2 regions of the Faecalibacterium sp. BCRC 81149 genome follow, and region 2 is predicted to be linked to the other one. Evidence: a T-box and tRNA genes for the amino acid it is inferred to sense, from the RefSeq annotation. Region 2 holds a T-box; the other holds one or more tRNA genes.
The links. A T-box is a leader RNA that pairs with one kind of tRNA and senses whether it is charged. The one in region 2 lies ahead of tyrS (tyrosine--tRNA ligase), so its partner is inferred to be a tRNA-Tyr.
Positions count from the first base shown of each region.

Region 1: it has a tRNA-Tyr gene. The T-box ahead of tyrS (tyrosine--tRNA ligase) is inferred to sense a tRNA for this amino acid. The anticodon was not compared.

Region 1 covers NZ_QXJA01000029.1:430-4,850, reverse strand. The annotation lists gene D3F01_RS15630 (DUF2975 domain-containing protein) at 1-353, opposite strand, end outside; gene D3F01_RS15625 (plasmid recombination protein) at 493-1,758, shown strand; gene D3F01_RS15620 (hypothetical protein) at 1,776-1,955, shown strand; gene D3F01_RS15615 (DUF6061 family protein) at 2,056-2,307, opposite strand; tRNA gene D3F01_RS15610 (tRNA-Tyr) at 2,461-2,546, opposite strand; gene D3F01_RS15605 (alanine/glycine:cation symporter family protein) at 2,661-4,049, opposite strand.
Region 2 covers NZ_QXJA01000001.1:163,327-167,747, forward strand. The annotation lists gene D3F01_RS00785 (CapA family protein) at 1-342, shown strand, start outside; gene D3F01_RS00790 (ACT domain-containing protein) at 379-846, shown strand; gene tyrS (tyrosine--tRNA ligase) at 945-2,162, opposite strand; T-box leader at 2,229-2,481, opposite strand; gene recN (DNA repair protein RecN) at 2,516-4,192, opposite strand; gene D3F01_RS00805 (arginine repressor) at 4,211-4,421, opposite strand, start outside.

The DNA.
Region 1 (4,421 bases), on a different contig from region 2:
TGATATCCCGGTAAAAGTGGAAATATCACAGATGCAACCGCAATAAGATAGCCTTCAAGACGAGTGCATTGAACCAGCGTTTTAGAAAAAGTTTTATCACTAAGCATCATCTTCAAAACAGAGATTCCGGCAATCGTCATTACAAGGAAATACAGTTCCTGCGATGCAATGGAAGTGACATTAAGAACCACTCCATGCCTTGCACCCAAAAGCCATTGAATAGGAAGAATCACTGCACTGAACATTTGCGGAACAGTCAGTAAGAATGCCAGTCCGAGAAGTGTTTGTTTCTTTTTGAAAAACGTCTTTTTCTCGGAAGAAGTTGTATCAACCCGAAAATCATTCTTACCCATATTGCATCCCCCTTTGATTTCACATTTAGAATAGCACACGTTAAATTGAAAATCAATATATTTTTATCGTTTATCAAAAAAACCATCTGCATTATGAGTAAGAGTGTTAAACAGTACCCCTTGAAAGGAGGGATGCCCTTTGGCAAGAAACGATGGCGTTGACCGCACCAGTGTCCGAAATCTCGCCGTTTCAGACAAGGCCGTTGGTAACACCCAGCAGCACAACGAGCGCGAAAAGGACAGCTATCGGAACCCCGATATTATCCCCCAGCGCGCTGCATGGAACGTCCACTTCAAAAAGCCAACCGCCAGCTACACTGACCTGTTCGCCCAACTGGAAGCCGCCGGAACCATCTCCACGCGCGGCTTGAAGCCGGATGCCACCCATTATTGCGAGCTTGTCTTTGATGTCAACTCGGCCTATTTTGACAATCACGGTGGCTACGAGTTCGCCAAGCAGTTCTATGAGGATGCCTACAAAGCTGCTGTGCAAATCGTGGGTGGTGAGCAGTATATCCTCTCGGCAGTCATGCACGCGGATGAGATCAACCGCGCCATGACCGAAGCACTAGGCAGGGAGGTCTACCACTACCACCTCCATGTGGTCTATGTACCTGTGGTGGAAAAGCAGATCCTCTGGTCGAAACGCTGCAAGGATAAGGCACTGGTCGGCACAGTCAAGGAGACCGTCATGCAGGTCAGCCGGAGCAAGAAGTGGGCATCCAAGCCCTTGCTGGACGATGCCGGAAAGCCCGTCCTGCAAAAGAACGGCAAGCCTGTTTTGAAGAAGTCGTACAGCATCCTGCAAGACGATTTCTTCAACTATATGCGCAGCGCCGGGTATACCGATGTAGAGCGCGGTGAGCGTGGCAGCACTGAAGAACACCTGACCGTCACCCAATTCAAAGTCCAGCGGGAGCAGGAACGTCTGGACACCCTTACCGCCCAAGCCGACCAAAAGGCGCAGTCGCTTACTAAAACCTGTCAGACCCTCTCCAAAAAGGAGAGGGAGCTTGCCGCTGTGCAGAAAAAGGCCACACTCACGAAAGAAGCCCTCATTCATGCGCGCGATCTGGATTATATCGGCAAGCGCACCTTCCTCGGTAACTACTCGCTGACCGAAGAAGAATTTTCCAAACTGAAAAAACAGGCTGACCACGGCTATATGATGGACGTGGAGAACCGCCGCCTGAAAGAAGAACTTTCCACCGCCAAGAAGGAAGCCATTCATTGGAGCAACAAGTACCACGACCTGTGGTACGATGTAAAGCCTTATCTGGATGCTCTCCACCGTGCGCCGGAGCTGGTGCGTGGCTTTCTGGAAAAGATTCTTGCCCCCAAGCAGGAGCGCACCATGAATGTGCAGCAGCAAAACCGCAAGCGTGGGCAGGATGTTGAACTTTGATTTTCGGAGGACACTATTTGAGCAAAAAGAAAAAGTCTGTAAACAAGTCCGGCTACCCGGATGAAGCGATCAAGTCGCTGGCACGTTGTTTCTATCCTTCCATGGTTGAGTTTTTCAACAGCGAGGAAGGCCAGCGTGAATATGAGGAATGGCTGAAAGAGCAGGAAGCTCTACAAGCATTGCCTGTTGCCGCATAAAAACAGCAGGACGCTCCCGGTAAAGAGGGAACGCCCTGCCTTATATATATGTATCTCACCGAGGTGTGTCCAGTTGGGCACACCTCTTATTTTTTTGCTCTTAATCTTCCAGCCCGTGGCTCCCAGCCACATTCCGCAGGTATTCTTCCGGCTCACCGTTTAGAATCAGCTCTGCATACGCCAGTGGGTCATTGTAGATAAGGTAGTCCAGTTCTGTCTGCTGCGCCATGGTCACATCCAGCGCATCCTCAACCCCGGTGCAGTCAATGGAGATTTTTCTCCCATCCCGGAGCAACAGCTCCACACATCCGGTGTCCATGTTAAACTTGCAGGCTCTTTCATCGTACTTCATCATCGTGTCCTCCAAACTCTTGTTGTGTGGTTACGGTCTATGACAAGGTATCGGAGTTTTGCGCCGTCCACGGGAGCCTTCATTGTTGTACCCGAAGAAAACGAAAAATCCGAACCCTTCTCCAATCGGAAATAGGTTCGGATTTCTCTTGTTTGGTGGGCGCGGGTGGATTCGAACCACCGAAGCTGAAAAGCAGCAGATTTACAGTCTGTCCCCATTGGCCACTCGGGAACACGCCCAGATTCTGTTCATGTCCGTTGCCGGACGACTTGTTTATTTTATCAGACTGCGGGCGATTTGTCAACTACTTTTTTCGGATTTTTGCAGCTTTTCTGCGGAAGCTGTCGGCAGGGTCAGTTTTGGGTCAGATGTTTCCGGCGCTCGTAATCCCGCAAGGCGGCAATGGCTTCGCCGGACATGGGGTAGAGGGCAATGAGATTAAATATGGTCATCAGGCCGATGCCCACATCGCCCAGGTCCCACACCACGGTATAGGCTTCCAGGCCGCCCACCATCAGCATGACAAGGGCCAGCACCTTATAGGCTGTCTGCCAGCCCCAGCGGTCGCCAAAGAGGTACGCCACATTGGAGCGGGCATAGAACAGGATGCCGATGAAGGTGGAGAAGCTGAACAGCGCCAGCGTGACGGCAATGAACACCACGCCAAAGCTGCCCAGATGGTACTGCGCCGCTGCCTGCAGCAGGTCCATGCCGGTCAGCCCAGTGGTGACATTTGCGGGAGCCAGCAGCATCATAAAGGCAGTGCAGCTGCAGATGACCACCGTATCGATCAGGACACCCAGTGCCTGCACAAAGCCCATCTTCACAGGATCATCGCAGGAGGCAGCCGCTGCCGCACAGGGGGCTGAACCGCTGCCCGCTTCATTGGAGAACAGGCCGCGCTTGACACCGTTCATCAGCACCGCGCCAAAGCCGCCCGCGGCCACCTGCCGCAGGCCGAAGGCTTCCGAGAAGATGCGGCCCAGCACAGCGGGCAGCTGGCGGAAATTCACCGCAATGATGATAACCGTCATCACGAAATAGCAGACCGCCATGATCGGCACGATAACATCCAGGCTTTTCACGGTGGCATCCCTGCGCAGGACAATGACCGCCGAGAGCACCACCAGCACCACTGTGGTCACGATGGGCGGGATGGAGAACGCATTGGCAAAGGCGGAGCTGACCGAATTGCTGATGACCTGGCTGATGCCGCACCAGCAGATGAGTCCTGAAATGGCAAACAGTACCGCGATGATAGAATGACGCAGCTTTTTGCCCCGCTTGCGCTCGGCCAGCACATGGATGTAGTAGGCCGGGCCGCCGCGCTGCCCGCCATAGAGCGGGTCAGGCTGCCGGTACTTCTGGGCCAGTGTGGATTCCACAAAGGAGGTGGAGGCCCCCAGCAGGGCCGTGACCCACATCCAGAACACCGCACCGGCACCACCGGCAGACACTGCCGCCACCACGCCCACCAGATTGCCCATGCCTACCCGGGTGGCCGTGGAGACGATGAGCGTCTGAAAAGAGGAAAGGCTGTCCATGCTCTGGTTCTTCTCGCAGACAGCGGCGATCATATCCCGGAACAGCCGCACGGGCAGCAGCCGGGTGCGCAGGGTGAAGAACACACCCGCCGTGAGCAGCAGCACCGCCATCAGCGAAATGCCGATGCCGCCGCCCACCGGCAGGGTGAACAAATCACCCCAGAGCAAGTTGTATACCGTTTCGATCAAATGGGACATTCTGAGGAGCCTCCTGTTGTGTGATTACTTTATTATAATACAGCACTTCAGGTTTGTAAATCAGAAAATCCAAGCGCAAGGAAAACAAAAAATCCGAACCCTTCTCTTTTGAGAAAGGGTTCGGATTTTCATTGTTTGGTGCGAGTAGTGATACAGAACTTTTCAAAAAACATCGTAGTACAATTTGTTTTCAAGGTCATCGGATAGCAACTTGCTTGTATCGCACCCCGATGGGCAGCCGTGTTTGAAATATAGTTGCCTTTTATATACCACACAACCTAAAAATTATCAAGTACGCGCAGCGTTCACTTCTCCCATCACCGGGAGCAAATGAACGCTGCTTTTTTTGTTTACAACGAAAGGAGGCATCCG
Region 2 (4,421 bases):
GTGGATGGCCGCCAGACCTTTGTGGCCTATTCCCTGGGAAATTTCCTCAGCACCCAGAGCAAACCGGATCAACTCATCGGCGCCATCCTGACACTGGAGCTGAACAAGACGACGGACCCGGATGGCAGCGTTCGCTGCGCTGTCGCTTCCCCGCAATTACATCCCACCGTGACCCACTATGATGCCGGTAAATCCAACGTCCGCACCTACCTCTTCCGGGATTACACGTCGGAACTGGCGCAGGCGCATGGTGTCCGGGCCGCCTACCCTAGCTTTGGGATAGAGTACATTCAGAACGTATTACAGACCAACATCAACAGCGCGTTTTTGGCGCTCGCCTGAATTTGCAGCCCTTTGGGGCAGATTGGAGTGTTCATTATGTATGGTGTTTCCAAAATCAACATTGAGCCCAGCCTGATGATGATCAGTGTACAGGATGTGGAGTTCAAGGGCAACAGCCTGGCCCGCTACCTGCAGATCTTTGCCGATACCGGCGTTGTGGTGGATATGATCAGTCAGAGCGCCCCTCACGGTACCAACATTGATTTCAGCTTTACCGCATCTGCCAGTGATCTGACACTGGTGATGAAGGCCATCTCTGCAGCCAATCTCGACAAGGATGCCAAGGCCTCCCCGCTGATCAGCGTTGGTTACTCCAAGCTGAACCTCTTCGGTGAGGACATGGTCACCAGCTGCGGTGTAGCTGCCCGGGCCCTGAACGCATTGGCCATGGCTGACATCGAGGTTCTGCTCATCACCACCAGCGATCTGGATATTTCTCTGCTGGTGCGCAGTGAGAACGAGGACTCCGCTTACGATGTGCTGAAGAAAGCCTTTGAGCTGTAAGCTGCCATTCTCTGTGAATATCACATAAACGCAAAAAGCCCGGCGGCATCCCAAAATCGGATGTTGCCGGGCTTTTATCATACGCTGTTTCTAAAAGGTTACAGGGTCACTTTGTGGTAGACCTTCTTGCCCTTCTTGATGACGATACTGTTCTTCAGCTGATCAGCGGTAAAGCTGACAGTGGGAGCAGCTACCTTTTCACCATCCACCAGGACACCGCCCTGCACGACCAGGCGGCGGGCCTCGCCGTTGGAAGCGGCCAGACCGGCCTTGACCATGAGGGTCAGGATGCCGATGGAGCCATCGGTCAGATCCGCTTCGGTCAACTGAGTGGAGGGCATGTGCTCAGTGTCGGCAGCACCGCTGAACAGAGCGCGGGCAGCGTTCTGGGCTTTCTCAGCCTCTTCCTCGCCGTGGACCATCTTGGTCAGCTCGTAAGCCAGGATCTCCTTGGCCTCGTTCAGGCGCTGGTCCTTCCAGGTGCTCATCTCATCGATCTGCTCCAGCGGGAGGAAGGTCAGCATCCGGATGCACTTCATCACATCAGCATCGCCGACATTGCGCCAGTACTGGTAGAACTCAAAGGGACTGGTCTTGTTGGGGTCGAGCCAGACCGCATTGCCTGCAGTCTTGCCCATCTTCTTGCCCTGAGAATCGGTCAGCAGAGTGATGGTCATCGCATAGGCATCCTTGCCCAGCTTGCGGCGGATCAGCTCAGTGCCGCCCAGCATGTTGCTCCACTGGTCATCGCCGCCAAACTGCATGTTGCAGCCGTAGTGCTGGAACATGTAGTAGAAGTCGTAGCTCTGCATGATCATGTAGTTGAACTCGAGGAAGGACAGGCCCTTCTCCATGCGCTGCTCATAGCACTTGGCGCGGAGCATGTTGTTGACGGAGAAGCAGGCACCCACATCACGCAGCAGCTCAACATAATTCAGGTTCAGCAGCCAGTCGGCATTGTTCAGCATCAGAGCCTTGCCCTCAGAAAAATCGATGAACTTCTCCATCTGCTTCTTGAAGCAGGCTGCATTGTGAGCAATGTCCTCCTTGGTCAGCATCTTGCGCATGTCGGTACGGCCAGAGGGGTCGCCGATCATGGTGGTGCCGCCGCCGATCAGGGCGATGGGCTTGTTGCCGGCCATCTGCAAGCGCTTCATCAGGGTCAGGGCCATAAAATGGCCTGCAGTCAGGCTGTCCGCGGTGCAGTCAAAGCCAATATAGAAGGTGGCCTTGCCGTTGTTGATGAGGTCAATGATCTCATTGTCGGTGATCTGGGCCACCAGACCGCGTGCCTGCAGTTCTTCGTAAAGAGTCATGGGATGATCCTCCTGTTTTGTCGGGCAGAGGACAAAAGAGAACGCCCTCTGCCAAAAATGAATTTGGCAGAGGGCGAGAAAATCGCGGTACCACCTCTGTTTGCCGCCCCCTCACAGAAACGGCCTCACGAGTGCGCCCCACAGAGATGGGATACACTCCTGCGTTTGTAACGCTCGCACGCGGCACAGCCTACTAGCCAAAGCATTCAGCCTGCAACTCCGGGAGGTATTTCCCCTGCTGTTCTGCACACCCCTTGCACCAACCGGGGTCTCTCTGGGCAAACACTGACAAGGTACTTGTTCCCTTCAACGTCTTTCAACAGAAATCAGTTTAGCACAAATCAGCAGGGTTGTCAATCACTGGTTTCATGCTCGGCCAGTCCCAGCATCTCTCTGGCATTGGCACGGGAAAGCTCCGTGACATGGTCACCGGAAATAATATGCGCCAGCGCGTCCACTCTGCCTTCGATATCCAGCGGGTGGATCTCGGTATAGGTGCGTTCATTCGTGATATTTTTCTGGATAAGCAGATGGCAGTCGGCCAGTGCAGCGATCTGCGCTGTGTGGGTGATGCAGAGGATCTGGTGATCCTTTGCACTCTGTTTGAGCACCTCACCGATGCGGCTGGCTGCCTTGCCGGACACGCCGCTGTCGATCTCATCGTAGATGACCGTAGGCACTGCGTCCTTATCGGCCATGGCATTTTTGATTGCCAGCGTGATACGGCTCAGTTCACCGCCGGAAGCGATTTTTGCCAGCGGCTTGGGATCCTCACCGGGATTTGTGGAAATATAAAACTCCACGCTGTCCTGGCCATGGCTGGCCAGCGGGCCGCGGGTATGGCGCAGGGTCATGCGGACACCTGGCATGTTCAAAAAATCCAGTGTGCCGGAGATGCGCCTGTTCAATTCCTCAAAGGCTTTCAGGCGGGTCTGGGTCAGCACCTCGGCCTTATCCCGGGCCAGTACATAGAGCCGATGCTTTTCAGCCTGCAGGTGCTCTGTCCGCTCCTGTGAGAATTGGATGCGGTCCAGCTCTTCCCTTGCCTGCTGTCCAAAGGCGATGATATCTTCCACAGTATCACCGTATTTCCGCTTGAGCTTGTAGATCAGATCCATCCGCTGTTCGATTTCATCCAGCTCTGCATCATTCGTCTCGTAGCCCTCCAGCCGCCCGATCAGGTCAGCAGAAAGGTCTTTTGCGGTGTAATAAAGATCCAGCAGCTGTCCTGCAGCAGCAGAAAGGCCGCTGTCCAGTTGGGCGGCACCATCGATCGCATTGGAAGCTTCCCCCAGCAGATCAACGGCACCCGGGGCATCATCTCCGCCCGAAAGCAGCGCATAGCTCTGGGAGATGCGCTCCCGGATGGTGGAGGCATTCGCCAGCACCTTACGGCGGGCCGCCAGCGTCTCCTCTTCGCCTGCGGTCAGGCTGGCATCCTCGATCTCCTGTACCTGATAACTCAGCAGATCGATCTTTCGCTGTTTTTCACCCTCATCGGTGATGATGGCATCCAGCTCCTTTTTGACCTTGATAAGCTCCCGGTAAACAGCATAATACTCCTGATACACCGCCCCGTTCTGGGCGTAGGCATCCAGGATACCCTCATGGCGGGCCGGGTTCAACAGGCCTACGGAATCGTGCTGGCCGTTGATGTTGATGAGCCCACCGCACAGTTCCCGCAGAATGGCTGCTGTGGCAGGCATTCCATTGATGCGGCAGGTGCTCTTGCCCTCGGCAGTGATCTCACGGCTCAGGGTCAGCGCTTCTGAGCGCTCATACCCCGCCTTTTCCAGGCTGTCCAGCACTGCAGGCGGAACATCATCAAATGCCGCCCGGATGACTGCTTTTGCAGCCCCCGTGCGCACCAGATCCTTGGAGGTGCGGTTGCCCAGAATGGCATTGATGGAGTCGATCAGGATAGATTTGCCCGCACCGGTCTCGCCGGTAAGGACATTCAGGCCCTTCTCAAAATGCACGTTGGCCTTCTGGATGACTGCAACATTTTCAATTTGCAGACTGCTCAACATGTTCGTTCTCTCCCGCCTTTATTTCTGCCCGATGTAATGCCCAAGCTCGGTGCAAATGGTCTTTGCATCCCGCTCTGAGCGGGCCACGATCAGAAAGGTATCATCACCGGAAAGGGTGCCGACCACATTTTTCCACTTGAGTGCGTCAAATACCTCGCAGGCCGCATTGGCCATGCCAGAGTAGCACTTTACCAGCACTACATGTCCCGCAAAGTCCACCCCCAGGACA